3 regions of the Bacillus sp. N6 genome follow, and region 3 is predicted to be linked to each of the others. Evidence: predicted binding sites of a transcription regulator. Region 3 holds the regulator's gene; each other region holds the start of a gene.
What was found. Region 3 encodes Rex, which represses fermentation and respiration genes when NADH is low (regulators of the CRP and FNR family bind a similar motif). Its sites were predicted from a motif close to TTGTGAAATATTTCACAA; they were not measured.
Positions count from the first base shown of each region.

Region 1: arcA (arginine deiminase) is a predicted target of Rex. The motif match lies at 6,434-6,451, and genes of this name have one in related genera.
Region 2: pflB (formate C-acetyltransferase) is a predicted target of Rex. The motif match lies at 7,528-7,545, and genes of this name have one in related genera.

Region 1 is NZ_CM127843.1:393,787-404,268, reverse strand. Features, by position in the region: gene ACUXVC_RS02130 (ABC transporter permease) at 1-517, opposite strand, end outside; gene ACUXVC_RS02125 (Crp/Fnr family transcriptional regulator) at 674-1,363, opposite strand; gene arcC (carbamate kinase) at 1,565-2,527, opposite strand; gene arcD (arginine-ornithine antiporter) at 2,565-3,980, opposite strand; gene argF (ornithine carbamoyltransferase) at 4,080-5,078, opposite strand; gene arcA (arginine deiminase) at 5,109-6,341, opposite strand; gene argR (arginine repressor) at 6,610-7,059, opposite strand; partial or broken gene ACUXVC_RS02095 (methyl-accepting chemotaxis protein) at 7,206-7,778, opposite strand; partial or broken gene ACUXVC_RS02090 (HAMP domain-containing protein) at 8,148-8,333, opposite strand; gene ACUXVC_RS02085 (amino acid ABC transporter ATP-binding protein) at 8,708-9,430, shown strand; gene ACUXVC_RS02080 (ABC transporter substrate-binding protein) at 9,553-10,347, shown strand; gene ACUXVC_RS02075 (amino acid ABC transporter permease) at 10,395-10,482, shown strand, end outside.
Region 2 is NZ_CM127843.1:484,629-495,110, forward strand. Features, by position in the region: gene ACUXVC_RS02485 (serine hydrolase domain-containing protein) at 8-1,252, shown strand; gene ACUXVC_RS02490 (hypothetical protein) at 1,407-1,808, shown strand; gene ACUXVC_RS02495 (hypothetical protein) at 1,825-2,019, shown strand; gene ACUXVC_RS02500 (glycosyltransferase family 2 protein) at 2,033-3,580, shown strand; gene ACUXVC_RS02505 (nucleotide sugar dehydrogenase) at 3,570-4,814, shown strand; gene ACUXVC_RS02510 (NAD-dependent epimerase/dehydratase family protein) at 4,811-5,776, shown strand; gene ACUXVC_RS02515 (glycosyltransferase family 2 protein) at 5,769-7,313, shown strand; gene ACUXVC_RS02520 (hypothetical protein) at 7,282-7,503, shown strand; gene pflB (formate C-acetyltransferase) at 7,656-9,905, shown strand; gene pflA (pyruvate formate-lyase-activating protein) at 9,976-10,482, shown strand, end outside.
Region 3 is NZ_CM127843.1:247,786-258,267, reverse strand. Features, by position in the region: gene groL (chaperonin GroEL) at 1-1,487, opposite strand, end outside; gene groES (co-chaperone GroES) at 1,526-1,810, opposite strand; gene ACUXVC_RS01500 (CPBP family intramembrane glutamic endopeptidase) at 2,201-2,950, shown strand; gene ACUXVC_RS01495 (YdiK family protein) at 2,947-3,138, shown strand; gene ACUXVC_RS01490 (redox-sensing transcriptional repressor Rex) at 3,168-3,797, opposite strand; gene ACUXVC_RS01485 (ABC-F family ATP-binding cassette domain-containing protein) at 3,984-5,918, shown strand; gene tsaD (tRNA (adenosine(37)-N6)-threonylcarbamoyltransferase complex transferase subunit TsaD) at 6,401-7,417, opposite strand; gene rimI (ribosomal protein S18-alanine N-acetyltransferase) at 7,417-7,860, opposite strand; gene tsaB (tRNA (adenosine(37)-N6)-threonylcarbamoyltransferase complex dimerization subunit type 1 TsaB) at 7,875-8,567, opposite strand; gene tsaE (tRNA (adenosine(37)-N6)-threonylcarbamoyltransferase complex ATPase subunit type 1 TsaE) at 8,548-9,021, opposite strand; tRNA gene ACUXVC_RS01460 (tRNA-Asp) at 9,196-9,271, opposite strand; tRNA gene ACUXVC_RS01455 (tRNA-Met) at 9,275-9,351, opposite strand; rRNA gene rrf (5S ribosomal RNA) at 9,364-9,479, opposite strand; rRNA gene ACUXVC_RS01445 (23S ribosomal RNA) at 9,530-10,482, opposite strand, start outside.

The sequences.
Region 1 (10,482 bases), 150 kb from region 3:
CGTTTGCATTATCATATAAAACAACTTTTAATGCTTGTGAATGATTACGATAATTTTTTAAAGTAACAATGCACTTCGGTTCGATATTATCTCCATTTTTCTCCATTCTACACTGGCTATCTTCTTTTTTATATTCTATTGCTTCTACCCCTGTTTTTCCTGCGTAGTACCATGTTTTATTTAATGTCTGGATGATGTTATTTAAAATAAACGGCATCATTACAATCAAAATACTAATGCCTACTACTTTTATCTTATTCATTTTTCTAAATGTACTAGACTCCTTTTTTCCTAGCCATTTTAAAAATATTATAAATGCAATTACATGTAGTATGAAAGAAACAATCAATATATTTGAGACTTTATAATCCATATAAACATACGTATGTATTGGAACCTTATAGACATTGAATAGTTTTTCCCCAATTAATTCATTATCATTTGGAATTTTTAATAATAACAAAACCCCTATACTGTAAAAAATAGCTACTAATCGATCATACTCAATACGAATCATTCTTTCTCCCCTTCACTTTGTTTTTTATTATCGATTTTAGCTATTATTACCATACTATACAATCTTTTTATAGAGGATAACGTAAAAAAGTTCCTTATAAATATATAAAGAACCTTATTAATATACATTATGAATTAAAAAATCAATATACAATTTTCACATTGAGATTTCTTCAAAATATGTTGGATTGTGTATTGTAATTTTTTTATCTAAAATTGTAACAATGCTATCATTTTTTAATTGTTTTAATACGCTGCTAACTGTCTCTCGAGATGTTCCAGATATTTTGGATATTTCAATTGTTGTAAGTGGGCATGAAATTACAATCTTTTCCCCACTCTGTTCTCCTAAATCCTGCATTAAATAATTTAACGTTTGGATAACACGATCTTGTGCATTAGGAATTGTAATATTTTGCACTCGATTTTCATTCAATTTTAATATAGATGATAATTGCTGAACAACGTACATCAATTGCGTTCTGCTGGATTTTACCATATCTTCAAAGATTACCGTTGGAATATAATATACCTCCACATCCGTCATTGCTTCTGCTGTATAGTTATATCCTCTGTCTGTAAACATACCACCATAAGGAAAAATAGAATACCGCTTTACATAGTCATCGTATAATAAGTTCCCATTTTGATTAACCCGCTCTAACTTTACAAAACCATCTAACATGAAGTAAATTCTTTCCCTTGAATCCCCTTCTAAAAATAAAAATTGACCTTTTTTATAAGTTCGCCAATAAACAAACTCTGTTAAGCCTTTCAATTTTTTTTCTGTTAAATGAGCAAATAATTCGAACTGCTTTAAGTCTTTCACTACGTTCCGTCTATTCATAAAATTCCCTCTCTCTTGCTGTATGTTGGAGCGAAAAATCAAGAAAGCGTATTCAATTTGAATTTTATCATAATTAACTTGTATATTCAGATTTCATCATGAAAACTTTATGAACAATGAATACAAAAAATATTAATAAATAAAAAGAATGGAGTTACTAACTCCATTCTTTTTTAATACTAAGTAGCGTACATAATAATTTTAAATACACATGCATACATTCTGTTTTGAAATAATAGTACCGGCTTTTTCTTCTAGTGCTTCATATACTTTTTCTAAAGACGTAATAATTGTTTTTCTTTTTGGATTTGTATTAACAAAATTAATAGCAGCTTCAATTTTTGGAAGCATGCTTCCCGCAGCAAATTGTTGTTCTTCAATATATTCTTCTAATTGATTCACTGTGACATGCTCTAATTTTTTTTGATTCGGTTGATTATAATTTACATACACATGATCAACTGCAGTTAAAATAACGAGCGTATCGGCATCTACTAATTCTGCTAATTTCTGCGCAGCGAAATCTTTATCGATAACCGCTTCAGTTCCTTTTAACCCTTCTTCAGAATCAATTACTGGAATTCCACCTCCGCCCACAGCTATCACTATGTTTCCATCTTCGACCAAAGAATTAATCACTTTATGTTCATGAATACTTACAGGCTTCGGTGATGGAACAACACGTCTCCATCCTCTACCAGCATCTTCTTTAAACACTGCTTTTGTTTCATCCATTAATCTTCTGGCCTCTTCTTCTGTATAAAAAGGACCAATTGGTTTAGTTGGATTTTTAAATGCCTCATCTTTTTTATCCACAACAACACGTGTTATAACCGTTGCTACATCTTTGTTTATATTCCGTTTTTTCAATGCCTTTTCAATCGCATTTTCCATCCAATATCCAATCATCCCTTGGCTCATTGCCCCACAAGTATCTAATGGCATTGCAGGTGTCTTTTCCGTTTCTGCAGCTTTTTGCTGTAATAAAATATTCCCCACTTGTGGGCCATTTCCATGCGCAATTACTATATCCACATCATTTTCCATTATTTTCACAAGTTGTTCCGCCGTTTTTTCCAACGCTTCTTGCTGCGCTCCCGCAGTAGCTTCTCCAGACTGTATCGCATTTCCCCCTAGTGCAACTACAATTTTTCTTCGTACCATATTCCAGCCCTCCAGTTGATTTCGCTTTCACAGCGCTTTATAAAGTAATACTGCCTGTAATTAATCCATAAATCGCAAAGAATGCTAAAGCACCAATTGCTACGGATGATGCTAATTCCACTCGAGTAAATATTTGCTTCGAACTCTTTTGCTTTTGAACATTGTAAAAAATAAAAATACCTGGCGCATATAAAGTCATTGTTAATAATAAATACTCTAAACCGGCTGCATAAACTAACCACATGCCATAAATACTTGCGATCAAGCCAATTATTATATTTTTATTTCGATCTGCTTCTTCAGACTTTAAGCTATGCTTCAGTTGATAAAATGCTGAAAAAGCATATGGGATTAAAATAGCTGAAGATGCTAAAGAGAATGCAAAGTTATACGCCTGATCAGAAACGACGAATGTTAACAAGAATATTTGTATTAAACCATTTGTTATCCATAATGAATTTACTGGAGCCTTATTTTTATTTTCTTTTGCGAACCATTTTGGAAATACTCCATCTTTAGCCGCTAAATATGGAATTTCAGAAGCGAGCAAAGTCCAACCTAACCAAGCACCTAATACAGAGATGACTAAACCTAAATTAATAAAGATAGCACCCCATTTTCCAACAACACTTTCAAATAAATAAGCCATAGCCGGATTTTTCAAACCTGCAATGTCTGCTTGCTGCATAAGTCCAAGAGACAATAATGTGATTAAAATGTAAATGATGAGTGTACCAATTAAACCAATAACCGTTGCTTTCCCTACATCACTTCTATTTTTTGCTCGACTGGATAAAACAACAGCCCCTTCTACCCCAATAAATACCCATAGAGTTACAAGCATTGTACTTTTAACTTGGCTGCCAACTGCTCCCCATGAAAAAGAACCAGTTTGCCCCCAAAATCCATCTAAGAATGTATCAATATGAAACGCGAAGATTCCTATGACAATAAATACAAATACAGGTACTAATTTTGCGATTGTAGTTACTAAATTCACAAGTGCTGCTGATTGAACTCCACGTAAAATTAACATGTGAACACACCACAATAATACGCTTGCACCAATAATGGATTCTACATTTTGACCGCCTTCAAAGATCGGGAAGAAATATCCTAATGAAGAAAATAATAATGTACCGTAAGCTACATTCCCAAGCCAAGCAGATAGCCAGTATCCCCACGCACTATTAAATCCCATAAAATTACCAAATCCTGCTTTTGCATAGCTAAAAATACCACCATCTAAATCTGGCCGTTTTACAGTTAGATTTTGAAAAGATAATCCAAGTGCAATCATTCCAATTCCTGTTATAACCCAGCCAATAATAATGGCTCCAGCACCAGCACCTTTTGCCATATCACTCGCTAAATTAAAGGCTCCACCGCCAATCATAGACCCAACTACAAGAGCCGTTAGTGTAAACAACCCTAATTTCTTATCTTCACCCATTCCACTCACCTCTCTTTAATTGTAATAACAATACAAAAGCAATAGTGAATGATAGTGTCTAAAGGAGGAGAAAGAAGAAAGGAAGACTCCCTTTCTTCTTTACTCCATGTTTCCTAAAGTAGCTGCCATAACCGCTTTAATTGTATGCATTCTATTTTCAGCTTGATCAAATACTTTTGAATGTTTACTGCGGAATACTTCGTCAGTTACCTCCATTTCTTTCAACCCATATTTCTCGTAAACTTCTTCGCCATACATCGTTTCAACATCATGAAATGCAGGTAAACAATGTAAGAAAATCACGTTTTCATTCCCTGTTTCTTTAATCATTTTCATATTTACTTGATAAGGTCTCAATAACTCGACACGTTCAGCAAATTTTTCTTCTTCCCCCATAGACACCCATACATCTGTATAAATTACATCTGCATTCGCAACAGCTTCTTCCACATTACTTGTTATCATTACCTGTTCATTATATTTTTTTGCTAAATCAATTACTTCTTGTGCAGGCCATAAAGATTCTGGTGTGCAAATACGTACATCCATTCCAACGATTGCTCCACCAACTAGTAAGCTATTAGCAACATTATTTCGTCCATCTCCAACGTAAACGAGCTTCACATTTTTCAACTTCCCTACATGTTCTCTAATTGTTAATAAATCTGCTAGTGTTTGTGTTGGATGCCACATGTCTGTTAATCCATTCCAAACTGGCACACCAGAATTTTGTGCTAAAGATTCTACAGTCTCATGATTAAATCCACGAAACTCAATTCCGTCAAACATACGCCCTAACACTTTTGCTGTATCCTCTACGGATTCTTTTTTCCCAAGCTGAATATCACCTTTCCCTAAATATTCAGGATTCGCCCCTAAATCTGTACATGCTACTGTAAATGCACAGCGCGTACGAGTGGAGGTTTTTTCAAATAAGAGCGCTACATTCTTATCTTCTAAATAATGATGCGGGATACCATTTTTCTTTTTCTCTTTTAATTCTGCTGCCAAATCTAGAAAATATAACAATTCTTCTTGTGTAAAATCTTTTTCTGCTAGAAAGCTTCTTCCTTTTAAATTTGGTCTAGTCATTAACATACTTCATCCCTACTTTCTCCGTTATTTATACTAAATATCTTTACGAACAATTGGCATACTCATGCAACGTGGACCCCCACGACCACGAGATAATTCCGAACTTAGCACTTCAATTACTTCTATACCGTGCTCCCGTAATAACGTATTGGATACATAGTTGCGATCATATGTAACAACTACACCTGGTGCGATTGCTAATGTGTTCGAGCCATCATTCCATTGCTCACGAGCAGAAGCAATTACATCTCCTCCTCCACATGGAATAAGAACTAATTCACTTAAGCCTAATACCTCTTTTAATGCTTCCATTAAAGAAGTACGATGTGTAATTTTAAGAGTTTCCTCATCTGATCCTTTTTCTAAAATATAAATATTCATATTCCCTTTTGGCCCTTGAATGGCTGGATGAATTGTAAACTTGTCATAATCAACCATTGTAAATACTGTATCTAAATGCATAAATGCTCGGCATTTTGGAATTTCTATCGCTAACACTTTCTTAATTTTATTTTGTCGGCTAAAGAGATTTTTAGCTAAACGTTCAATTGCTTTAGCTGAAGTACGAGCAGACACTCCAATCGCAATTGTTTCTTCATTTAAAATTAGCTCGTCGCCACCTTCAATTGGAAATTTATAATCACGATCTAACCAGATTGGTACATTATGTTTTGCAAATCTTGGGTGATATTTAATGATGTACTCCATGAATAATGATTCACGTCTACGCGCTGGTTCTCTCATCTTATTTATCGTTAAGCCATCGCCCACGCTAGCTGCTGGATCACGAGTAAAATATAAATTAGGCATTGGATCTAAGTAAAACGGATAATGATCTTCCATTAATTCATATAAATGTGTCTTCTTACTTGTTTCAATTTCGTTTTTCCGTACACCGCCCATAATTTTTTGAATTAATTCTTCATTTGAAAAGGAAAGTAAATATTCTTTTAAAGTTTGATGTGCAACATTTACGTCAGCCTGTCCTTCTTTTAAAATACGATCAACAAATTCTTCTCGAAGTTTTTTATCTACTAACGCCTCAGCGGCTAGTTTTTCTAAATAAAGAACTTCAACACCCCGATTGCGTAACGTTTGTGCAAAATAATCATGCTCTTTTTGAATAATTGGTAAGTATGGAATATCGTCAAATAATAATTGCTGCAAATAATCTGGCGTCAAGTTTTCCACTTCTTTACCCGGTCGTTTTAATAAAACCGTTTGTAATTCCCCAATTTCTGAAGTAACATGTATCGGATGTTTCATTTGTTGTACCTCCTTTTAAATATGTTTGATGTCTTACAAGTACATAATAAATGCTCTGCACTTTTATCTTTGTGAAAGCATCCACATTATCATTGTGAAATATTAAACAAGTTATTTTTTTAAAATCATACGAATTTGTATTTTTATAACAAACTCTCTCGCTTTTTCAATAAAAAACACATATATTACGCATATATGTTGAATATTTAACTTCCGTATTTAAACAAAAATCCTGTTTTTAATTTTATTAAAAACAGGATTTTTGCATCTAAATAATTAAATTTAATCTTTCTTCTATAATCTCCCTATCTGATTTCGACTGTGAAATTATAAGGCATGTATCATTTCCACATATACATCCTATTTTTTCTTTCCAATCTAACTCATCAAATAAAACACCAATAACATGTGCATTACCAGGTAATGTTTTAATAACCATTAATTGATCTACACAATCAATTTTCACAACAACTTCTCGTAATTTTTTCTTTAACTTTATATCAGTTTGTAAATGCTCTTCTGAGAAAACTTTATATATCATTAATCCTTCTTGAGAAGGTACCTTCGTTAAGTTTAACTCACGAATGTCGCGAGAAACCGTAGCTTGTGTTACTAATACATCTTTTTTTGCTAACAATTCTACTAATCTTTCTTGCTTATCTATTTCATACTCCTTTACAAATTGTTTAATTAACCGTTGTCTTTTTTCTTTTTTCATAAAAGACACCCCTTTTAATATTATAGCTCGCTATAATTTTCATCCGAAAGGGAGAGAAAAGAATGTTGCGGAAACGTTCATAGTTTAACTGTAAATATTAAATCAAACTAAATAAAAAAGAGAAGAACAGCATTCTGTTCTTCCTTTTACATTGAAAATCGTTCAATTGTTTGTTTCAAATCAGTTGCTTGCTTCTCTAAATCCTTTAATAATTGATCGATTACTATCATATTTTTAGACTGTTGTAGCGTTACACGCGCCACTTCTTGCGAACCAGCTGACGTTTCTTCAGCAATTGCTGCTACAGCTTTTGTTTGTGCTCCTGTTTGATGAATGTGGCTCACTTGTTCATTCATATAACTACTAATTTGCTGAGTTGCATCGGCTACTTCCATAACACTTGATGACATTTCTTTTAAAATTAATTCCGTAGCTTCCCCACGTTTCGCCTCTTCTTTAGCTATTTTCACTTGTTCTGTCATTTTCATTGCAACTTGTTGTACTTCATCTTGCATATTCCGTAATAACTGCGATATGTTTCTTGCAGAATGATCACTTTCATCTGCAAGTTTCCGTACTTCTTCCGCAACAACCGCAAAGCCTCTTCCATGCTCTCCTGCGCGAGCTGCCTCAATAGAAGCATTTAGTGCTAATAAATTCGTTTGGCTAGCAATCGCACTCACAACAGACACAATATGTTCTACTTGTTTCATTCGTTCTTCTAACTTCTGTACATTTTGCATTGAATCTTCATTTTCTTTTGCCAATGTTTGAATACCTTGAATTAAAGACGTAAAGACACGAGTACTATGCCCTAAAGCTTCAACCATTTCTGAAGACAATGTATCAGACTGCTTCGCTTTTTCTTCTACTTCACTTGCAATAGAAGTCGTTGTATCAACAGCAGAAACAATTGCTTGAATTGATGCCGCTGATTGCTCAGCACCTGAAGAAATCTCTGCAAGTGTCTCAGATACACCTTGCGCTTGTCTCGTTGCTTCGCCTGTTTGTTTTCTAATCTGCTGTACTTGATTATTTGTATACGAAAATGTTGTATCAATATTTTTTACCATGCCCCTTAAGTTTCCTAACATCATATTAAATGCAACACTTAAAGATTTGATTTCATCATCTGTCTTCGGTAATGGAACATCTTCACGAATATCACCCTCAGCTGCTTTTCTTGCCGCCTCTTCTAACTTGCGAAGCGGTTTAATTAAAAATACGGCTGCTCCATATGCTAAAATTCCAGACCATACTACCCCTAATAACATAACGATAATATTATATACAGTTTGACTTACATAACTTTGAAAATAATCGTATATCACGTAAATAAAAAAGATACTTGTTGAATATGTAATGAAAGCTAAAACTGTAGTGAATAGCATAAGTTGTGTACGTAATCCAAAAGAAAATGTTTTCCTTTCTTTTTCCATCTTCCTTTTCCCCCTTTTTATAAGCAATATAAATACTACCTATATATTATTATCCATATTTTCATTATAGAAGGATATAGAGATTTTAAAAATATTATTTCTTTGAATATCAAATTGCACGAAAAAAATAAAGGATTCTGACAATTTATGACTAATAACAGAAATAAGGGGCAACATTTGTAAAATATATTTTTAACTGGGGGTTTTGTATGATTCAAGTTCGAAATCTAGTAAAATCATTCGGTTCACTTGATGTGTTAAAAGGAATTGATTTAGAAGTAAAAGAAAAAGAAGTTGTTGTTTTAATTGGTGCCAGTGGTTCTGGTAAAAGTACATTACTTCGCTGTCTTAACTTTTTAGAAATGTACGATGAAGGCGAAATTCACTTACAAGGTGAGCGAATTGATCCAAAGCATTCAAATTTAAATAAAGTCCGTGAAAATGTCGGTATGGTTTTTCAACACTTTAACCTCTTTCCTCATATGACCTCACTAGAAAACATCATAGAAGCACCTATTCACGTAAAAAAATTAGAGAAAGCAAATGCAAAGGATATTGGAACTCAACTTCTCCAAAAAGTCGGCCTTCAAGATAAAGCGGATGTAACTCCTCATCTTCTTTCAGGTGGTCAAAAACAGCGCATTGCCATTGCACGAGCTCTTGCAATGAGCCCTAAGATTATGCTATTTGATGAACCTACCTCAGCTTTAGACCCTGAACTTGTTGGAGAAGTATTGCAAGTTATGAAAGAACTTGCTGAAGAAGGGATGACAATGGTTATTGTTACTCATGAAATGAATTTCGCAAGAGACGTAGCTGATCGCGTCATCTTTATGGATGATGGAAAGATTGTAGAAGATGCTACGCCAGCACAATTCTTTTCAGCTCCATCACATGAACGAGCAAAACAATTTTTACGCAACGTTTTATAATGTAACTTCTGTTTCAAACGAAAAGGAATACATTCATACGGTGCACAACTAATCATCCAAATAAAATATTTCAATAACATACTAAAAAACCATCCGTATGATCAATATATAGGAGGGGTTTTATGAAAAGAAAACTATTAACCATTGTTGCGAGCATTACACTGTGTACATCCTTCATACTAGGAGCTTGTAGCAAAGAAAGCTCTACTACTTCATCAAATGGTGAAAAAGAATTTCGCTATGCGATGAGTGGATTATACAAACCTTTTAACTATAAAGAAAATGACGGCAAACTTGTCGGCTTTGATGTAGAAATCGGTGAAGCTCTTGCTAAAAAGATGAACATGAAGGCTACGCCAGTTACAAACCCATGGGAAACGCTAATTCAAGGTCTTCAAGCGAAGAAATATGATGTAATACTGGGTAGTATGGCAATTACAGAGGAGCGCTTAAAAGCTGTTAGTTTCTCAAATCCGTACTATCGTTCTGGCGCCCAAATTTTTGTAGCTAAAAAGAATACCGCTATCTCTTCTCCAGAAGATTTAAAAGGTAAGAAAATTGGTGTTGTAAAAGCTAGTACCTTTAAAAATCTTGTTGCAAAATATACAGATCAAATCACAGAATATGACAGCGATATTACTGCTCTTATGGACTTAGAGCCTGGGCGTGTCGACGCAGTAATTACGGATCAAATGGTTGGTCTACGTATGATAAAAGAAGGAAAATCAAATATAAAAGAAGCCGGAAAACCATTAAATCTTGATGAAATGGGAATTGCTATTCGCAAAGATGATAAAGAAATGGTTGAGAAAGTAAATAAAGCGTTAGATGAAATCATTAAAGATGGTACGTATGAAAAAATCAGTAAAAAATGGTTCGGGCGTAATATTCTTGGTGAAGAGGAAAAAACGAAGTAAGTAAGTTAGCCATTCAAAAGATTCATAAACAGTGCCCCACTGATTAAATTTTCATTTTATGTGGGGCATTTCATTCTCTACTAAAATCTATACAATATGAGGTGAAACGCATGTTTGAAATTTTTATCTCTACCT
Region 2 (10,482 bases), 240 kb from region 3:
GGCAATTATGGATCAGGAAAAAAATAATGCGAATGGGAAAGCACGTCGGCCGATTGTATACATAAAAAGAACAATCATTCTCGTCTTACTATTATTACTTGTATATTTCATGTATACAAAAATTGTTGCGCATAATAAGAAAGAAGAAACTTTAAAAGCGGCAGCAGAAATGAAGAAACAAGAAGAGCTAAAAAAGAAAGAAGAGGAAAAAAAGAAGCAAGAAACACAAAAACAAAAAGAGCAGGAAGAACAAGTGAAGCAAGCGCAAGCTGTGGAGAAACCTGCTGAAGGGCCACCTCAAGAAATTAATGAAAACGCTCAACTGGATCAATATTTACAAAACGCAGGGTTTAGCGGGACAGCTGTTATTGTGAAGAACGGAAAAGTTCTTTTGAATAAAGGATACGGTATGGCAAATAAAGAGCAGCAAGTACCGAATAATTCAGAGACGACTTTTTATATTGGTTCTATTTCAAAGGCGTTTGTAGCAACTGCTATTATGCAGTTGAAAGATCAAAATAAATTACAAGTAGAAGATACTGTTGCAAAATATATTCCAAATTTCCCACAAGGTAATAGTATTCAGCTAAAACATCTATTAACACATACATCAGGGATTCCCGAATATGAGCAGGGAAAAGAAGATATTTCTCATGAAGAACTGATAAAGCGAATAGGAAATCAAAAGCGTATTGGTGGTCCAGGAGAGAAGTGGAAGTATTCCGATTCGAACTACTCTATACTTGCATACATTGCCGAGAAGGTAAGTGGACAGTCGCTTGAAGAATATATTAAACAACATATTTTTGCTACTGCTGGTATGAAACATTCTGGTTTTGGCACAGCGTTAGAACAAACAAGATTCCCATCAACGGGTTATAAAATAGTAAATAATAATATGACAACACCTAATATTCCGAGCATGTCACAACTATATGGTTGTGGTGATATATATACGAGTGCACATGATTTATATTTATTTAACGAAGCGTTATACTCTGGAAAGTTAATTTCAAAAGCGAGTTACGATCAGATGTTTACAGCCGTGAAAAAGGATTACGGATTTGGCTGGTACGTAGACCCAGGAAGCTATTCGAATCACGGTGTAATGCCAGGTTGGAATTGTTTAAATGGATTTAGTAAAAATGGTAGTGTGTATGTTGTTTTATTATCTAACATTCAAAATAACATTAAATCATTTGGTAAAGTGAATAATGATATTTATACGATGTTGCGAAATATTGAAGTGTAAAAAACTATCCTTTTGGATAGTTTTTTTTTGCCCTGAAACAAATATTTCTTTTAGAAAATGTATGCCTTACCTATCACAAAAATATCTATTTTGTATACATTAAGATGTATGGATGTAAAATTTTATAATCTAAAAATAATAGGAGGAGAAGTGTATGTGTCTGTTCAGAAAATATTGGCATAAATTATCAAGATTGTTTAATAGACAATTAAGCTATTTTTTAGATGATAAATTATTGCCTGCTGTGGAACGACTTTTATTTTCGCAAAACTTTGCAAGGTTTATTCAAAGAAACTCTAAGCAAGCTACGGAAGAATTTATAAAATCAAGCCAATTTCAATCTATTATTTGCAACATTTTAAAAGAATGCAATACATCACCTTTTAAAGAAATTGCAAAGCAGTATTTAGGTAAAAACGTTGAAATTACGGTGACAGTTGGACAATTAACAGGCGTTATTGTAGCAGTCGGTGATGATTTCTTAACATTGCAAGAAGGTATAGGAACTGAAGTTTTATTACCATTTACAAGTATTATATCAATTAAAGAAGTGTAAGAAAGGAGAGCTATATATGTTATTTACTGATGAATTACGTAACCATGTTGGTGAATTAGTGCAAGTTGTGACAGCTGTAGAAATTGTTACAGGCATTCTTTTATCTGTGACAGATGGGGCGGTAAGTGTTCGTACTTCTCCTTCTTATGGACCACCGGAAGATGTAATTGTGCGTACTCCTATTATTGCTTATGTTCGCTTGGAAGGGTAAGCGTGATACAAGTATGAGAGTATCAGTTGTTATTCCAGCGCACAATGAAGCGAGTACTTTATCACAAGTTTTAGTAGAAGTGGAGAAGCTCAAGCCTTACGAAATTATTGTAGTAGATAATGGCTCGACAGATGGAACGAAAGACATAGCGTTACAACATCATTGTCACGTGATTTATTATAAACATTCTCTTGGCAATGATGTTGGACGGGCTATTGGAGCTAGAGAAGCAAAAGGTGAAATTGTTTTGTTTTTAGATGGTGATATTGTTATTGATAGTAAAGAGTTACAACGTTTCGTGAAAGGAATTCGACAAGGGCATCAAATTGTTGTGAATAATTTAACATGGTCGGTTTATTTAAAGATGAGACCACATTATACGACAGTTGGAAAGTTCATGTTGAATCGTTATTTGAATAAAAAGGAGCTTGTTGTTGGATCTTTAATTGCAATTCCACATGCGATGAGCAGGGAAGTTATCGAGAAACTTGGGTGGTGGAATTTAGCAGATCCAGCACTATTTCAAGCGATAGCGATGTCTAGAGGAGTAGATATTGTTGATATGGCTTCGGTCGATGTAATTCACACAAATAAGGTTCGTCCTGTGCATACAGGAACATCACCTGGTTCTCCTTATCCGAAAGCGACTAGCCGTATTATGGGTGATCATTTACGTGCTTTGCAATTTGTAATCGAAACATATGGTAAACGCGGCGGTTTTTCGGAGGGAAACAGGGATAGGGAGTTTATAGGGAACTATAAACCAGTTGTATTAAAGAAGGAAAAAGCGAAATATAGTGCGATTATACCAGTGTCAGAAGAAAAAATGACGATAAGATCTGTTATACAAGAAGTGAAAAAAGCAGGGATAGATGAAATTATTGTTGTCGCGAATGGAGCAGATTTTGAGACTGTTAAACAGGCAAAGTTAGAGAATGTTATCGTTATTGAATTCGAGGAAGCACTCGGACATAATGTAGCTCGAGCGATAGGAGCTATGCATGCCACAGCCGATATTTGTTTATTCGTTGATGGTGATTTTGTTATTCCAGCAAAAAAACTCACTCCATTTTTGCAAGCTGTTGAAGATGGAGGTGACGTGGTTTTAAATGATTTACAATGCTTATTAGATATGTTTCATCCTGCAGATCCAATTAGTATGGGGAAATATTTTGTGAATTTAGTAGCGAAAAGACCGGATTTATGGAATAACTCATTAACGGCAGTACCACATGCTATGCATAAAAGGGTAATAGAGAAAATAGGATATGACTCGCTTGTTATTCCGCCATTAGCTCAAATGAAAGCTATTTTGGAGGTTTTTTCTATTACAGCAGTAGAATTTGTAGATGTTATAAAAACCAATCGGGTACGCCCGGAGCAACATGGATTTGTAAATGGACGTATTCCGGCATTTGACCGTATTTTCGGTGATCAACTTGAGGCGATTGCTTATCTATTACAATATACAGACGAACGTGGGAGTTTTACAGATGGAGATCGCGATAGAGACACTATTCAACAATTGAGAAAGGAAGAAAAGAATACAGATGAATGCTAGTAGTAAAGTAGCTATTATTGGATTAGGGTATGTTGGTCTTCCTTTAGCAGTCCATTTTGCAGAAAGAGGACATACCGTACTTGGATTAGATAAAGATACTAGAAAAATAGAATCGATTATAAAAGGAGAAAGTTATATTCCAGATGTTTCTTCTAAAGTGTTGCAAAGTTTATTGACTAAAAATAAATTAATAGTAAATACACCAGATAAAGGTATTACTGATTTCCAAAGTAGTGATTATGTTATTGTTACTGTTCCAACTCCAATTAATGAACGAAGAGAACCAGATTTAAGTGCTCTCATTTCAGCTTCGCATTATATACAACAAAATCTCCAAAAAGGACAAACCTTCATTTTTGAAAGTTCCACATATCCAGGCACACTTGAGGAAGTTATTATTCCTATTATTTCTCAAGCTGGCCAAAAGGTAGGAGAAGATTTCTATATCGGATATTCCCCTGAGAGAATTGATCCAGCAAATAGTCAATATTCAGTTCAATCTATTCCAAAAGTTATTAGTGGACAAACAGAAAAGTGTAAACAAAAAGTACAGGATTTATATAGTACCATTTTTGACGTAGTTGTACCTGTTAGTTCGCCGAAAGTAGCAGAGATGTGTAAGTTATTTGAAAATATTCAGCGCTTAGTTAACATCTCTTTAGTAAATGAGTTAAACACATTATGTGAAAGTTTAGGGATTGATTTTTATGAGGCCATTGAAGCGGCATCTACAAAACCTTTTGGATTTACTCCGTATTGGCCAGGACCAGGGATAGGGGGGCACTGTATTCCCGTAGACCCCTTATATTTTCAATGGAGAATAAAAAAGAATGGGGCAATTAGTCAATTAATTGAGGCGGCACATGTAATTAATGAAGAAATGCCAGAGAAAATAGTCCGGAAAGTAAAGGGCATGGTGCAATCACCCGGACTAGTTTTAATTGTAGGAATCGCATATAAGAAAGATGTAAATGATTTGAGAGAATCACCGGCTTTGCCAATTATTCAATTACTAATAAAAGAAGGATACGAGATAAAATACCATGATTCATATATTTCTTCCGCGGAAATTGGAGATAAGGTGTATCAATCTGTTGCTTTAGATGAACAAACAGTTAAAGAGGCAGGTTGTATTTTAATTTTAACTGACCACTCTAATATCGATTGGAAGCTTTTTAAAGGAATGAACCGAGTAATAGATACACGGGGAATCGTAAAGAAGGTGAGTGTATGAGTAAGAAATGTTTAATTACAGGTGGGGCCGGATTTATTGGATCTCATTTAGCTGAAGAGTTGGTGAGAAGGGGTTATGAAGTCACGATTGTGGATAACTTCTATAAAGGGAAAAATAAGTATCATAATGAGCTAATGAGAGAGATTCGGGTTATTCCAATAAGTGTTTTAGATAAAAACTCTATTTATGAATTAGTAAATCAACATGATGTAGTGTTTCATTTAGCAGCAATTTTAGGTGTTAAAACGACAATGGAAAAAAGTATAGAGCTCATTGAAACGAATTTTGACGGAACGAGAAACATTTTACAAGCAGCATTAAAAGGAAAGAAGAAAGTAGTTTTTGCATCTACTTCAGAAGTATATGGTAAAGGCAAACCGCCTTTCTCTGAAGAAGGAGATCGATTGTACGGGGCAACTTCTAAAATTCGTTGGAGTTATGCAGTTTGTAAAACGTTAGAAGAAACATTATGTTTAGGATACGCATTAGAAGGTTTACCTGTAACGATTGTTCGTTATTTTAATATTTATGGTCCAAGAGCGAAAGATGGTCCATATGCAGGAGTAATCCCGCGATTTATCCGTGCAGCTTTGCAAGGAGAAGACATTCTCGTATATGGAGATGGAAAGCAGACACGTTGCTTTACGTATGTGAGTGATGCGGTAGAAGCAACAATTCGGGCAATGGATGAGAAGGTAAATGGTGAGATTATTAATATAGGTTCTGAGAACGAACAGAGTATAAAAGAAGTAGCAGAAACAATAAAAAAACTAACGAAATCTTCTTCGAAAATTGTACAAGTTCCTTTTGAGGAAGTATATCCACATGGCTTTGAAGAAATTCCGAATAGAAGGCCGAACGTAACAAAGTTAAGAGAACTTGTTCAATTTCAAGCGACAGTAACGTGGGAACAAGGATTGAAAGAAACTATTAAATGGTTTCGTGAAGAAAACAATGGCTAAGTCGCTATCAGTTATTATTCCTGCAAGTAATGAAGTAGATACGATTTCAGGCGTTATTCAATCGGTAAAGCCGTTAAATCCAGTAGAGATTATTGTCATAGCAAATGGTTGTAATGATGGTACAGAAGAGGTTGCTGATCAGCTAGGTTGTAAAGTAATCAGGTATACAGAACTATTAGGAAACGATGTTGGGCGTGCAGTTGGCGCAAAACATGCGATAGGTGATGTATTACTATTTATAGATGGGGACTTTGCTATTCCAACTTCCAAATTACAATTGTTTCTTAATCCAATTTTACATGATCAGACTGATATCGTTTTAAATAATTTGGACGCATTGTTTTTAAAGAAACAAAAACCCCATTCCGTTACAGTGTGGCGTCAAATATTAAATGCAATGTTAGAGCGTGAAGAATTAAAGATAGATTCTTTATTATCTGTACCTCATGCGTTGACGAAAGAAGTCGTCCAAAGTATTGGATATGAATGTTTAGTTAATCCTATTGTAGCTCATTTACGTATAGCACAAAGTAAATGGAGAATTAACCGTCATTGTGCTATTGATGTTATTACGCCGAATAAATTTCGACCGATTGAACATGCTGCATATGGCACAAACCTTTCTCAATCTGAAAGACGAATGATAGGTGATCATATAGAAGCAGTTGCAGAACGAATAGTAAGCAGTGATATACGCGGGGGATATTATGATGGAAATAGGAAAAGGGATAGCGTCTATCATACTTTAAATTTCGAAGATTTTTATCAAGGATGGGGCGTTACATCCAATTTGTATAGAGAAAAGCAACTATCGGTTGTTATTCCTGTACAAAATGAAGAGAAAACAATTGGAAAGGTTATAGAAGAGCTTCGTAAAATTGAACCTTTTGAAATCATCGTTGTCGTAAATGGTTCGTCAGATAAAACAGCAACGATTGCAAAATACAAAGGCGCAACAACCATTGTATATAAAGAAGCCCTTGGAAACGATGTAGGGCGTTCACTTGGAACTTATTTTGCAAAAGGAGAAATTGTGTTATTTATAGATGGTGATTTTGTTATTCCAGCTAGTGAACTATATCCTTTTGCAAAAGCTATTGCAGATGGAAAGGACGTCGCATTAAATGATTTAAATCATTATTTAGATTTAAGAGTACCACTTCATCTTGTAACTGCATTTAAGTATGCACTAAATTTAGCTTGTAATAGAAAGGATTTAGGGGTAGGCTCACTTATTGCGGTACCTAATGCATTTAGCCACAAGTGTTTGAAAGCAATTGGATATAAATCTTTATTGTCACCTTGTGTAGCACAGGTGAAGGCTCTTCTTTCTGGATTTGAAATTGCATGTGTATGTCGTGTTGAGGTTGATAAGATGAACCGTATTCGTCCCAGTGAACATTTTGCAAAAATAGGTCATCCTCCAGCTGTACTTCGAATTATAGGTGATCATATAGAAGGACTAGAGCAAATAATTGCATCAACAGACAATCGTGGCGGATTCTATGATGGCAATAGAAAAAGAGATGTTTTATAGAAGTAACAAAAAAAGTGTACAACATGTGTACACTTTTTTGTTCTGTTATAAAAACTATAACAGATTAGGAGATAAGAGTATTACAGCTCTACAATGGGTATTGTTCTTATATTACAAAATAGGACTCGTATATAAGGATACCAAAAAAATACAATTAAGGAAAGGGTTAATTTTAAAGACTTTTAAATGAAGTTAACACTATATATATAGTAGTTTGCTCAACATTTCACAAACATGTCACAACTATTTCGTTCACTTTCGTAAAAAAGTAGTATTCTAAGTGTGTAAGCTGTTATATAAAAAATCTTAGTCCTGTACTAATCAAAAATGGAGGAGATTAGGATGACTCAAGTATTAGAAAATGTTAAAAACGCATGGGAAAACTTTAAAGGTGAAAAATGGAAAGCAGAGATTGATGTTCGCGATTTCATTTTAAATAATGTAAACGTTTTCGAAGGAGACGAATCTTTCTTAGCAGAAGCAACTGAAGCAACGAAACAACTTTGGGATCAAGTAATGGATTTAACAACAAAAGAACGTGAAAACGGTGGCGTTCTTGATATGGATACAAAAATTGTTTCTTCTATTACATCACATGACCCAGGATACTTAAATAAAGATATTGAAAAAGTAGTTGGTTTCCAAACTGATAAACCATTTAAACGTTCTTTACAACCATATGGTGGTATTCGTATGGCAGAACAAGCTTGTGAATCTTATGGATACGAAATGGACAAAGAACTTAGTCGTATTTTTAGAGATTGGAGAAAGACTCATAACCAAGGTGTATTTGATGCTTATACACCAGAAATGAGAAATGCACGTAAATCAGGTGTTATTACTGGTCTTCCAGATGCATACGGTCGTGGACGCATTATCGGTGACTATCGACGCGTAGCATTATATGGTATTGATCATTTAATTGAAGCGAAAAAAGCTGATTTGAATTTAACTGGTGGTGTAATGAGCGAAGATACAATGCGTTTACGCGAAGAGTTATCTGAGCAAATGCGTGCACTTCAAGAACTAAAACAAATGGCTGCTTCTCATGGTTTCGATATTTCTAAACCAGCAACAAATGCACAAGAAGCATTCCAGTGGTTATACTTCGCATATCTTGCAGCGATTAAAGAGCAAAACGGAGCTGCAATGAGTCTTGGACGTACTTCTACATTCTTAGATATTTACATTGAAAGAGATTTAGCAAATGGTACTTTAACAGAAGAAGAAGTACAAGAAATTGTAGATCACTTCATTATGAAATTACGTCTTGTGAAATTCGCAAGAACACCTGATTATAATGAATTATTCTCTGGTGACCCAACTTGGGTAACTGAATCTATCGGTGGTATGGCATTAGATGGTCGTCCATTAGTAACAAAGAACTCATTCCGTTTCTTGCATACATTAGATAATTTAGGACCAGCTCCAGAACCGAATTTAACAGTTCTTTGGTCTAAACAATTACCAGAGAACTTTAAAAACTACTGTGCGAAAATGTCCATCAAAACATCAGCAATTCAATATGAAAATGATGACATTATGCGTGCTGATTACGGCGATGATTACGGAATTGCTTGTTGTGTATCTGCAATGAGAATCGGTAAGCAAATGCAGTTCTTCGGAGCTCGTGCAAACTTAGCGAAAGCATTATTATATGCGATTAACGGTGGTAAAGATGAAAAATCAAAAGCACAAGTTGGTCCTGAGTACGCACCAATTACTTCTGAAGTACTAAATTACGAAGAAGTTATGCATAAGTTTGATATGACAATGGAATGGTTAGCGGGTCTATATTTAAACACATTAAATGTTATCCATTACATGCATGATAAATATAGCTATGAACGTATTGAAATGGCACTTCATGATACAAATGTTCTTCGTACAATGGCAACAGGTATCGCGGGTCTATCTGTAGTAGCAGACTCATTAAGTGCAATTAAATACGCACAAGTAAAACCAATCCGTGATGAAAATGGTATTGCAGTTGACTTCGAGATTGAAGGAGACTTCCCAAAATACGGTAACAATGATGATCGTGTAGATGAGATCGCTGTAAATCTCGTGAAAACATTTATGAATAAACTGCGTAAACATAAAACATATCGTAATTCCGTTCATACAATGTCAATTTTAACTATTACATCTAACGTTGTATACGGTAAGAAAACTGGTAACACTCCAGATGGACGCCGTACTGGAGAACCATTTGCACCAGGTGCAAATCCAATGCATGGACGTGATACAAAAGGTGCATTAGCTTCATTATTATCTGTAGCTAAATTACCATATGAAGATGCACAAGATGGTATTTCTAATACATTCTCTATTATTCCAAAAGCACTTGGTAAAGAAGATGATGTACAAGTACGTAACTTAGTATCTATGCTTGATGGCTATGCAGTAAAAGAAGGCCATCACTTAAATATTAACGTATTTAATCGTGAAACATTAATGGATGCAATGGAACATCCTGAGAAATATCCACAATTAACAATTCGCGTATCTGGTTACGCTGTAAACTTTATTAAATTAACTCGTGAACAACAAATTGATGTAATTAACCGTACAATGCATGAAAGCATGTAAATGAAAAAAAGTGTCCCTTCGCTTTTAATACATAGCGAAGGGAGGCTGTTTCAATAAAGGAGGAAGTAACATGGTAAAAGGAAGAATACATTCTGTAGAGTCTTGTGGTACTGTTGATGGCCCAGGGATTCGTTATGTCATATTTACACAAGGGTGTTTATTACGTTGTCAATATTGTCATAATGCTGATACGTGGGAAATCGGTAAAGGTAAAGAAATAACAGTTGAAGAAGTGATGCAGGATGTGACATGTTACCTTCCATTTATTGAAGCCTCCGGAGGCGGTATAACAGTTAGCGGTGGAGAGCCATTATTACAGCTAGACTTTTTAATTGAGTTGTTTAAAAAGTGTAAAGAGGCTGGTATCCATACAACAATCGACTCTTCTGGTGGGTGTTATTCTGAGGAACCAGAATTCCAAAATAAGCTAGATATTTTAATGGATTATACAGATTTAGTTTTATTGGATTTGAAACATATCGATTCCAAAAAGCATCGTAAATTAACAGGGAAACCAAATGAACATATTTTACAATTTGCTCGTTATTTATCGGATAAGAATAAAGCGATTTGGGTA
Region 3 (10,482 bases):
ACTTTAGCTGGATCTACGATACCAGACTCAAGCATGTTAACCCATTCGCCAGTAGCTGCGTTGAAACCAACGCCTACTTTTTCGCCTTTTAGACGCTCTACAACTACAGATCCTTCTAGACCAGCGTTGATTGCGATTTGACGAACTGGCTCTTCTAGTGCGCGAAGTACGATGTTGATACCTGTTGCTTCGTCGCCTTCAGCTACGATAGAAGCTACTTTCGTGTATACGTTCATAAGTGAAGTACCACCACCTGCAACGATACCTTCTTCTACTGCTGCACGAGTTGAGTTAAGTGCATCTTCAATGCGAAGTTTGCGCTCTTTTAACTCAGTTTCAGTTGCTGCACCGACTTTAATTACTGCTACGCCACCTGCAAGTTTCGCAAGACGCTCTTGTAATTTTTCACGATCGAATTCAGAAGTTGTTTCTTCTAATTGCGCACGAATTTGACCAATGCGAGCTGCGATTTGCTCTGTATTTCCAATACCTTCAACTACAGTTGTGTTTTCTTTTGTAACAACAACTTTACCAGCACGTCCTAAAGATTCAACTGTAGCAGATTTTAAGTCACGACCTAATTCTTCAGTGATTACTTCGCCACCAGTTAAGATTGCGATATCTTCTAGCATTGCTTTACGACGGTCACCAAATCCAGGAGCTTTAACAGCTACTACATTGAATGTACCACGAAGTTTGTTCACTACTAATGTAGCTAAAGCTTCGCCTTCTACATCTTCAGCAATGATAAGAAGTGGTTTACCTTGTTGTACCACTTGCTCTAATACTGGTAAGATTTCTTGAATGTTAGAAATCTTTTTGTCAGTAATTAAGATGTATGGGTTATCAAGAACTGCTTCCATTTTATCAGAATCAGTAATCATGTAAGGAGATGCATATCCACGATCAAATTGCATACCTTCTACTACGTCTAATTCTGTTGTAAATCCTTTAGACTCTTCTAAAGTAATAACGCCGTCGTTACCAACGCGCTCCATTGCTTCAGCGATTAATTGACCTACTTCTTCGTCAGCTGCAGAAATAGCAGCTACTTGTGCGATAGAAGATTTGCCTTCGATTGGTTTAGAAATCGTTTTTAATTCTTCAATTGCAGCAGTAACAGCTTTTTCGATACCTTTACGAAGACCCATTGGGTTAGCACCAGCTGTTACGTTTTTAAGACCTTCACGAATCATAGCTTGCGCTAATACAGTTGCAGTTGTTGTGCCATCACCAGCTACATCATTTGTTTTGCTAGCAACTTCTGCTACTAATTTTGCACCCATGTTTTCGAATGCATCTTCTAATTCGATTTCTTTTGCGATTGTTACACCATCATTTGTAATAAGTGGTGAACCAAATTTTTTCTCAAGTACAACGTTACGACCTTTTGGTCCAAGCGTTACTTTTACTGCGTTTGCAAGAGTGTCGACACCGCGAAGCATCGAACGACGTGCTTCTTCACTAAATTTAATATCTTTTGCCATAATAATTGACCCCCTTGGATTTTTTAAGATTTATATAATTAACCGATAACTGCTAAAATGTCACTTTCACGTAAAATCAAGTAGTCTGTACCTTCGTATTTCACTTCAGTACCTGCATATTTTGAGAAGATGATAAGATCACCTGCTGCTACCTCTAAAGCAACACGCTCACCATTTTCAAGCACTCGACCAGTACCTACTGCAACAACTTTACCCTCTTGTGGTTTTTCTTTTGCAGTATCTGGTAATACAATACCACTTGCTGTTTTTTCTTCTGCTTGAACAAGCTCAATTACAACGCGATCACCTAATGGCTTTAGCATGAACAATAACCTCCTCATTTTGTATGTAAATTTTATTTATTAGCACTCAAGTCATCCGAGTGCTAACACACTTATAATAATAAATAATCTCAATTTCTTTTGCAAGTAAAAAAATCATAATTTTTTCGCAAATTACTATATAAACTTTCTATATAGAATACTGCCTTTACTATATGAATCGTTGTTTCCCCTACTCGTATGTTACAATATGAAAGACACCCTAAGTTGTTTTCGCTAAACGTACAACTTTTTCCTGTCTCCTACTTTAATTTCAAATACGGATTTACAAAAAAATCATAATTCGAATGAAAGTTTATATCGTAGATAACATATTTACATGTTATCCTACCTCATCTCATACACTAGAGTTAGAAAGGATGGTTAAACTATTTGAAGAAACAATACTGGTGGATTATCGTTACATACATTTTAATGCAGTTATCTGGAATTGTTGGATTACCACTTCTCCTAAAAACAGGACTCTATGATAATAGAGGATTTACCATGGAGGAAAAAGGACAAATCATAACGGGACACTGGGCAATTATTAGCTTCTTTGTTGCATTATGTATCGTACTTTGGTTACTTAGAACAGACATTCGTGACAGGCATTTAGATGCAATGCGCTCTTCTGTTCCAGCTACTATTGGATGGATTTTCATCGGCTTCTTCTTGGCTTTCTTTTCACAAATAGTTGCCGGTATGATCGAGATGCAGCTGCTAGGAATTAAACAAGGTTCAGAAAATACAATGAAACTGATGGAAATTGCAAGAACGACACCTTGGTTCCTTATTGTCGTATCTATAATCGGACCTATCTTGGAAGAAATCGTATTTAGAAAAATTTTATTTGGTACACTTTATAAGAAGTTTAACTTCTTTATTGCAGCTATCATTAGTTCGCTTGTATTTGCAGCAATCCATTTTGATTTTACTCACTTATTGGTATACACTGCTATGGGGCTCGTATTCGCCTTCTTATATGTGAAGACGAAGCGTATTATCGTTCCGATTGCAGCTCATGTTGCGATGAATACATTAGTCGCTATTGGGCAAATTTTTATGAGCAATGAGCAAATTCAAGAAATGATTAAAGAAGCTGAAAAAATGCAAGGCTTTATCGGAGGATTTTTTGTATGAGAAACTCACCATTGTTCATGGCTGCACTATACTTCCTTCTTGGATGTATCTTTACACGCTTCGCCATTACGAACGTAACAGATACAATCTGGAATGTGTGGACAATACTATTTGCAGTTATGGCAACAATTGATTTTAATTTGGCACTTCGCCTTATATTAGTTAAATTCACAAAGAAGAAACAATAATAAAACGCAGAGGTCGCTTCCTCTGCGTTTTATTGTGGATAGTTTTTCAAAAAGTAAACTAATGTTTGTAACTCTACAGCTAAATCAATATGATGAATTCTAATATTCTCTGATACGTTTAATCGTGCTGGTGTGAAATTCAAAATACCATGCACGCTCGTTTCAGCTAATCTATCTGCTACAGCTTGTGCTACTGTAGCCGGTACTGTTAATATTGCCACTTGTATATCATTTGATAATCTCTCTTCTAATTCATCTAAATGGTATACAGGAATGCCCCCGATTTCTGTTCCAACTTTCTCTTCACTAACATCAAATGCCATTTCAATTTTTGTATTATTGTTTTTCGTGAAATTATAATGTAAGAAAGCGGTCCCTAAATTACCTACTCCAATAAGTGCTACACGCGTTATATCATCTTGATCAAGTGTTTCGCGGAAAAATGATAATAAATAATTTACGTTATATCCATATCCCTTTTTCCCTAACGCTCCAAAATACGAAAAATCTCTTCGTATTGTTGCGGAATCTACTTTTACCGCTTCACTCAATTCGGCCGATGAAACACGCTGCTTACCAGAAAGAGATAAGTTTTGGATAAATCGATAGTATAGAGGCAATCTTTTAGCAGTGGCTTGTGGAATCTTTTGCTGATCCATATAACCTCTCCTCTCTTCCTATCTTTATTCATATACTTTAATCAAATACAGAAGTTTAGCACTCATTAAATTCCTTGTATAATAAAGAGAAGAAGTATTCTCTCTTATTTTAAACTATACACTATTTTTAGTATGATTGAGAAATATAAACATGGCAAAGTTAAGAAATTATTTGAGGTGAAAACATTGATTTTATTACAAGTAAATGGACTTTCGAAATTATACGGTGCAGAAACAATTCTTGCAAACATAAAATTGGAAGTACAAACAAAAGATCGTATCGCATTAGTTGGAAGGAATGGAGCTGGAAAATCTACATTATTAAAAATTATCGCTGGTGAGTTATCACATGATGGTGGCGAAATTATAAAACCGAAAGATGTCTCAATCGGGTATTTAGCTCAAAATACCGGCCTAGAAACGTCTTTAACAATTTGGGATGAAATGCTAACCGTCTTTACCCACTTACAGCAAATGGAGACAAAACTTCGAAGGCTTGAGCAAGAAATGGGAAAAGAAGAAAACTTTTCAAACGAAGCTATATATGAAAGATTGTTAGCTGATTATGACCAATTGCAACTCAATTATAAAGATCAAGGTGGATATCAATATGAAGCGGACATTCGCTCCATTTTAAGCGGCCTTGGCTTCCCAGTTGAAACGCACCAGACGACGATTTCTACTTTAAGCGGTGGGCAAAAAACAAGATTAGCTCTTGGGAAATTATTATTAACAAAACCAGACTTACTTATTTTGGACGAGCCTACAAACCATTTAGACATCGAAACATTAACATGGCTTGAGCAATATTTACAAGGTTATCCTGGCGCAATATTAATCGTTTCACATGACCGTTATTTCTTAGACAAACTCGTTACACAAGTATATGAAATTTCGAATAAAGAAAGCAGACGATTTGTTGGTAACTACAGTAAATATTTAGACTTAAAATCAGCATTATATGAGCAAGAAATGAAACGTTACGAAAAACAACAAGATGAAATCGCAAAACTTGAGGACTTCGTTCAAAAGAATATAGCTCGCGCCTCTACAACGAAACGTGCTCAAAGTCGCCGTAAACAACTAGACAGAATGGAATTATTAACGAGACCATTAGGTGATTCTAAGTCAGCATCATTCCACTTCGATATTGAAAAGCAAAGTGGAAATGATGTTTTACAAGTAAAGGATGCAACCATTGGCTATGATGAGGACCCTATAATTGAAAACGTAACTATGCGCTTAACTCGCGGAGATAGTGTTGCTTTAGTTGGTCCAAACGGAATTGGGAAATCCACATTATTAAAATCTATTGTGAATAAGTTACCACTATTAAATGGCGATGTTTCTTTCGGATCAAATGTATCTGTTGGTTATTATGATCAAGAACAAGCAAACTTAACATCTTCTAAACGGGTTTTAAATGAACTATGGGATGAATATCCACTGCAACCTGAAAAAGAAATCCGTACTATACTCGGGAACTTTTTATTTACAGGAGATGATGTACTGAAACCAGTATCTTCCCTTAGTGGTGGACAAAAAGCTCGATTAGCTCTTGCGAAACTTATGATGCAAAAGTCAAATTTATTAATTCTGGATGAGCCTACGAACCACCTTGATTTAAATAGTAAAGAGATTTTAGAGAATGCTTTAATTGATTATCCAGGGACTCTTCTATTTGTCTCACATGACCGCTACTTTATTAACCGTGTAACAACGACTGTGGTTGAGTTATCAACAGAAGGTGCACAGGAATATTTAGGGGATTACGATTACTATGTGGAGAAGAAAAATGAAATGATTGAACGCGCAGCATTTGAACAACAAGAACAGCAAGAAAATCAGGCACCTGTTCAAAAAACTGTAGCTCAAGAAAAATTAAATTATCTCGAAGAAAAAGAGCGTAAACAATTAGAACGTCAACGCACTCGAAAAATTGAAGAACTAGAACAAAACATCGTAAACTTAGAAGAAGAAATTGCTACGTTAGAAGATCAACTTTGCTTACCAGAAATATATGCAGATTATGAAAAAGCGAGTGAAATTACAACTAAAAAACAAACGCTACAAGAACAACTTGAAACGTGTATGGCAGAGTGGGAAGAGCTACATGTATAAGAGTATTTAAATAAGGAAGATGTCTCATCAGTCATGATTTTTGACTATGTGACATCTTTTTTCTTTAAGTACATAAATAATTTTTTGAATATATCAATGGTAACTCGGAATATATCAACCATTTTTCAAATACATCTATCGTAACCCTATATATAAACGATTCGACACGAAATATCGATTTACCGACAAGGATTGACAACATCAGCACCCTCAATAATAGAAGGATATTTCAAAATGTTTTTCAGGGATATCTTCTTACATTTTATTTCCCAAAAAACAATATATTCAAAGGTCAGACTTCATCTAGTTTATCCACAAACTTATACACATATCCACCTTTATAAAATAGCTATCAAAACAACTTTTCCACATTACCCACAACTAACAAAAAAGATATCAACACTTTATATACACAACAAAACCCACATTATCAACAGATAATATGGGTTTTATCCACAAGCTGTGGTTAATTATGTGCATAACTATGCTTCAATATCTAATCCTGGATTCGCATTTAAGGCTAATGTTGCACGCTTGCCTTGTTCATACGCAATTGTCCCTGCCGCTGCAATCATTGCTGCATTATCTGTGCATAAAGATAGCGGTGGAATAATTAGTTCAATGTTTTCTTTTTGTGCAAATTCTTCTTCTAATCGCGCACGAAGTCCTTTATTAGCAGCTACTCCACCAGCAAGAAGTAATTGCTTTACATTATAAGCCTCTGCTGCACGAGCTGCTTTCGTTACAAGTACATCTATTACACTTTCTTGGAAACTTGCCGCTAAATCTTCTGGTTTAATTTCTATACCACGTTGTTTCGCGTTATGCACAGTGTTGATAACTGCTGATTTCAATCCACTAAAGCTAAAATCATATGAATTCGGTTCTAGCCATGCACGAGGCAAATCAATTGTTGGTTCTCCTTCATGTGCAAGACGATCAATATGAGGACCACCTGGATATGGCATAGATAACGTACGAGCTACTTTATCATATGCTTCTCCAGCTGCATCATCTCGCGTTTCACCAATTACTTCAAATGAACCATGTTCTTTCATATAAACAAGTTCTGTATGCCCACCAGATACAACAAGTGATAATAGCGGGAATTGAACCTCTTTTACTAAACGGTTCGCATAAATATGACCAGCAATATGATGAACACCGACTAGCGGAATATCATGTGCAAAAGCTACTGCCTTCGCTGCATTTACCCCAATTAGAAGTGCTCCTACTAAACCAGGCCCTTCTGTTACAGCAATTGCATCAATATCATCAAATGTGATGTTTGCTTCTTTTAAAGCTTCTTCTAACACAACTGTAATTTCTTCTACATGATGACGGGATGCAATCTCTGGTACAACCCCGCCAAAACGTTTATGACTTTCGATTTGTGATGCAACGACATTCGCAATAATTTCCGTTCCATTTTTAACAACCGCTACCGCTGTTTCATCACAGCTTGTTTCAATCCCAAGTATAATCGTATTTTTTTCCATTATATATTCACCCACATTACAAGACCATCTTCCTGATTGTCTGCATAGTATCGTTTACGAATTCCACCATTTTGAAATCCATATTTTTTGTACAACTGCTTTGCTACTTCATTTGATACACGTACTTCAAGCGTCATTGTTTTTACCCCTAGTTCTTTCGCTTCTGAAATAACTGCTTTCAATAAGGCATCTCCTAATTTTTGACCTCGGTATTCTGGCAAAATAGCTATATTTGTTATATGTGATTCATCAATAATTATCCACAATCCACAATATCCGATTACACGACCATCTTTTTCTAACACAATATAATGTGCATGTTCATTCATCGTTAATTCACGGTGAAAGGCATCTGCAGTCCAAGGAGTTGAAAAAGACACTTCTTCAATAGCTACAATTTGAGCAATATCATCAAGTTCCATCTTTCTAAATATCATATCCATCTTCTGCAAGGCCCCTACTTGTTTTGACTTTCTAACCACTTTGTTTCAGCTTCAGCTAAACGAAGATAGCTCGGAACAAACGTATGCACATCTTGTTCTTCTTTTTGTAACCCTAAGAATGCTAGCTCACTTGGTCTTGGATTATTTTTAGTAAAAGGAGCGAATACAGCTTGATCACCTAAATGTTCTATAATTATTTCTTTATGCAATTTAACATCATTACCGATAAATAAAACAGGCTGTCCTTTATCTTTTAACATTTGCAACCAGTCCACAATAAGAATAATTCGGTCTTCTTCTATTGAAGTTAACTGCTCTCCTTCATATGTATATAATCCAGTATAGATTTGCCCACGTCTTCCATCAAATAAAGGACAAATTAATCCATTAAAGTTAGCACCGTTTGCAGCTACTACCTCTAAACTTGATACACCTACAATTGGTATTTGAAGTGACCAAGCTAATGTTTTTGCCGCTGTCACGCCTATGCGAACACCTGTATATGATCCAGGTCCAGCAGCTACTACGATTTTAGTTAATTCCTTCGGTTTTACACCACATTCTTTTAACAGTTGCTCTACAGCTGGCATAAGACGTACAGAATGGTTTTTCGTCAAATTTGTAATAATTTCCCCAATCACGTTTCCTTCCTCAATAAGGGATACACCCATTACGTAATTTGAAGTATCAATTGCTAGTACTTTCATCTTGTAATAGCTCCTCACATAATCTAATATAGCGATCTCCAATTGGCTCGAGTATAATTTTTCTTGTGTCATCTCCCGCATGGAATAAACTAATTTGTAACTTTTCATTCGGTAAATATGCTTCTATTAAATGAGCCCATTCCACTACCGTAATTCCTTCACCGTAGAAATACTCATCAAAGCCTAAGTCCTCTTCGCTTTCTGCTAAGCGATACACGTCCATATGATATAGCGGTAATCTTCCTTTATATTCTTTAATAATATTAAAGGTAGGACTATTTACAACTCTTTTCACTCCAAGACCTTTTGCTAGTCCCTTTGTAAAAGTCGTCTTACCAGCTCCAAGATCTCCTTCTAAAATAATTACATCTTGTGCTTCTACGAGTTCACCTAGTTTTTCTGATAATCTTTGTGTTTCCTCAGAAGATTTTGTTGTTACTTCATATTTTCTCACAGACTTCACCTACTTTACTCACAATGTTCTCTGCTCTTTATTATACAGGTTTTGAATATATAAAAAAGTCCTTAGGAGTTGTCCTAAGGATAGTTTGACTGTCTTTATTAGTTTTTTGTTAAAACAAATAAAAAAATACGAAACAACTTGTTTCGTTCTTTTCTTTATATAAAATGGCGGTCCCGACCGGGGTCGAACCGGCGATCTCCTGCGTGACAGGCAGGCATGTTAACCACTACACCACGGGACCATTTGGTTGCGGGGACAGGATTTGAACCTGCGACCTTCGGGTTATGAGCCCGACGAGCTACCGTACTGCTCCACCCCGCGATGATATAAATAGCTTGGCGACGTCCTACTCTCACAGGGACAAGGTCCCAACTACCATCGGCGCTAGAGAGCTTAACTTCCGTGTTCGGTATGGGAACGGGTGTGACCTCTCTGCCATCATCACCAAACTATTGAAGGTATATTCCTTCAAAACTAGATAACATTTGCTACATATTATATGGTTAAGTCCTCGATCTATTAGTATTCGTCAGCTCCACATGTCACCATGCTTCCACCTCGAACCTATCAACCTGATCATCTTTCAGGGATCTTACTAGCTTACGCTATGGGAAATCTCATCTTGAGGGGGGCTTCATGCTTAGATGCTTTCAGCACTTATCCCTTCCGCACATAGCTACCCAGCTATGCCCTTGGCAGAACAACTGGTACACCAGCGGTGCGTCCATCCCGGTCCTCTCGTACTAAGGACAGCTCCTCTCAAATTTCCTACGCCCACGACGGATAGGGACCGAACTGTCTCACGACGTTCTGAACCCAGCTCGCGTACCGCTTTAATGGGCGAACAGCCCAACCCTTGGGACCGACTACAGCCCCAGGATGCGATGAGCCGACATCGAGGTGCCAAACCTCCCCGTCGATGTGGACTCTTGGGGGAGATAAGCCTGTTATCCCCGGGGTAGCTTTTATCCGTTGAGCGATGGCCCTTCCATGCGGAACCACCGGATCACTAAGCCCGACTTTCGTCCCTGCTCGACTTGTAGGTCTCGCAGTCAAGCTCCCTTATGCCTTTGCACTCTACGAATGATTTCCAACCATTCTGAGGGAACCTTTGGGCGCCTCCGTTACACTTTAGGAGGCGACCGCCCCAGTCAAACTGCCCACCTGACACTGTCTCCCGGGTCGATAAGACCCGTAGGTTAGAATTTCAATACAGTCAGGGCGGTATCCCACCAGCGCCTCCACCGAAGCTAGCGCTCCGGTTTCAATGGCTCCCGCCTATCCTGTACAAACTGTACCAAAATTCAATATCAGGCTACAGTAAAGCTCCACGGGGTCTTTCCGTCCTGTCGCGGGTAACCTGCATCTTCACAGGTACTATAATTTCACCGAGTCTCTGGTTGAGACAGTGCCCAAATCGTTACACCTTTCGTGCGGGTCGGAACTTACCCG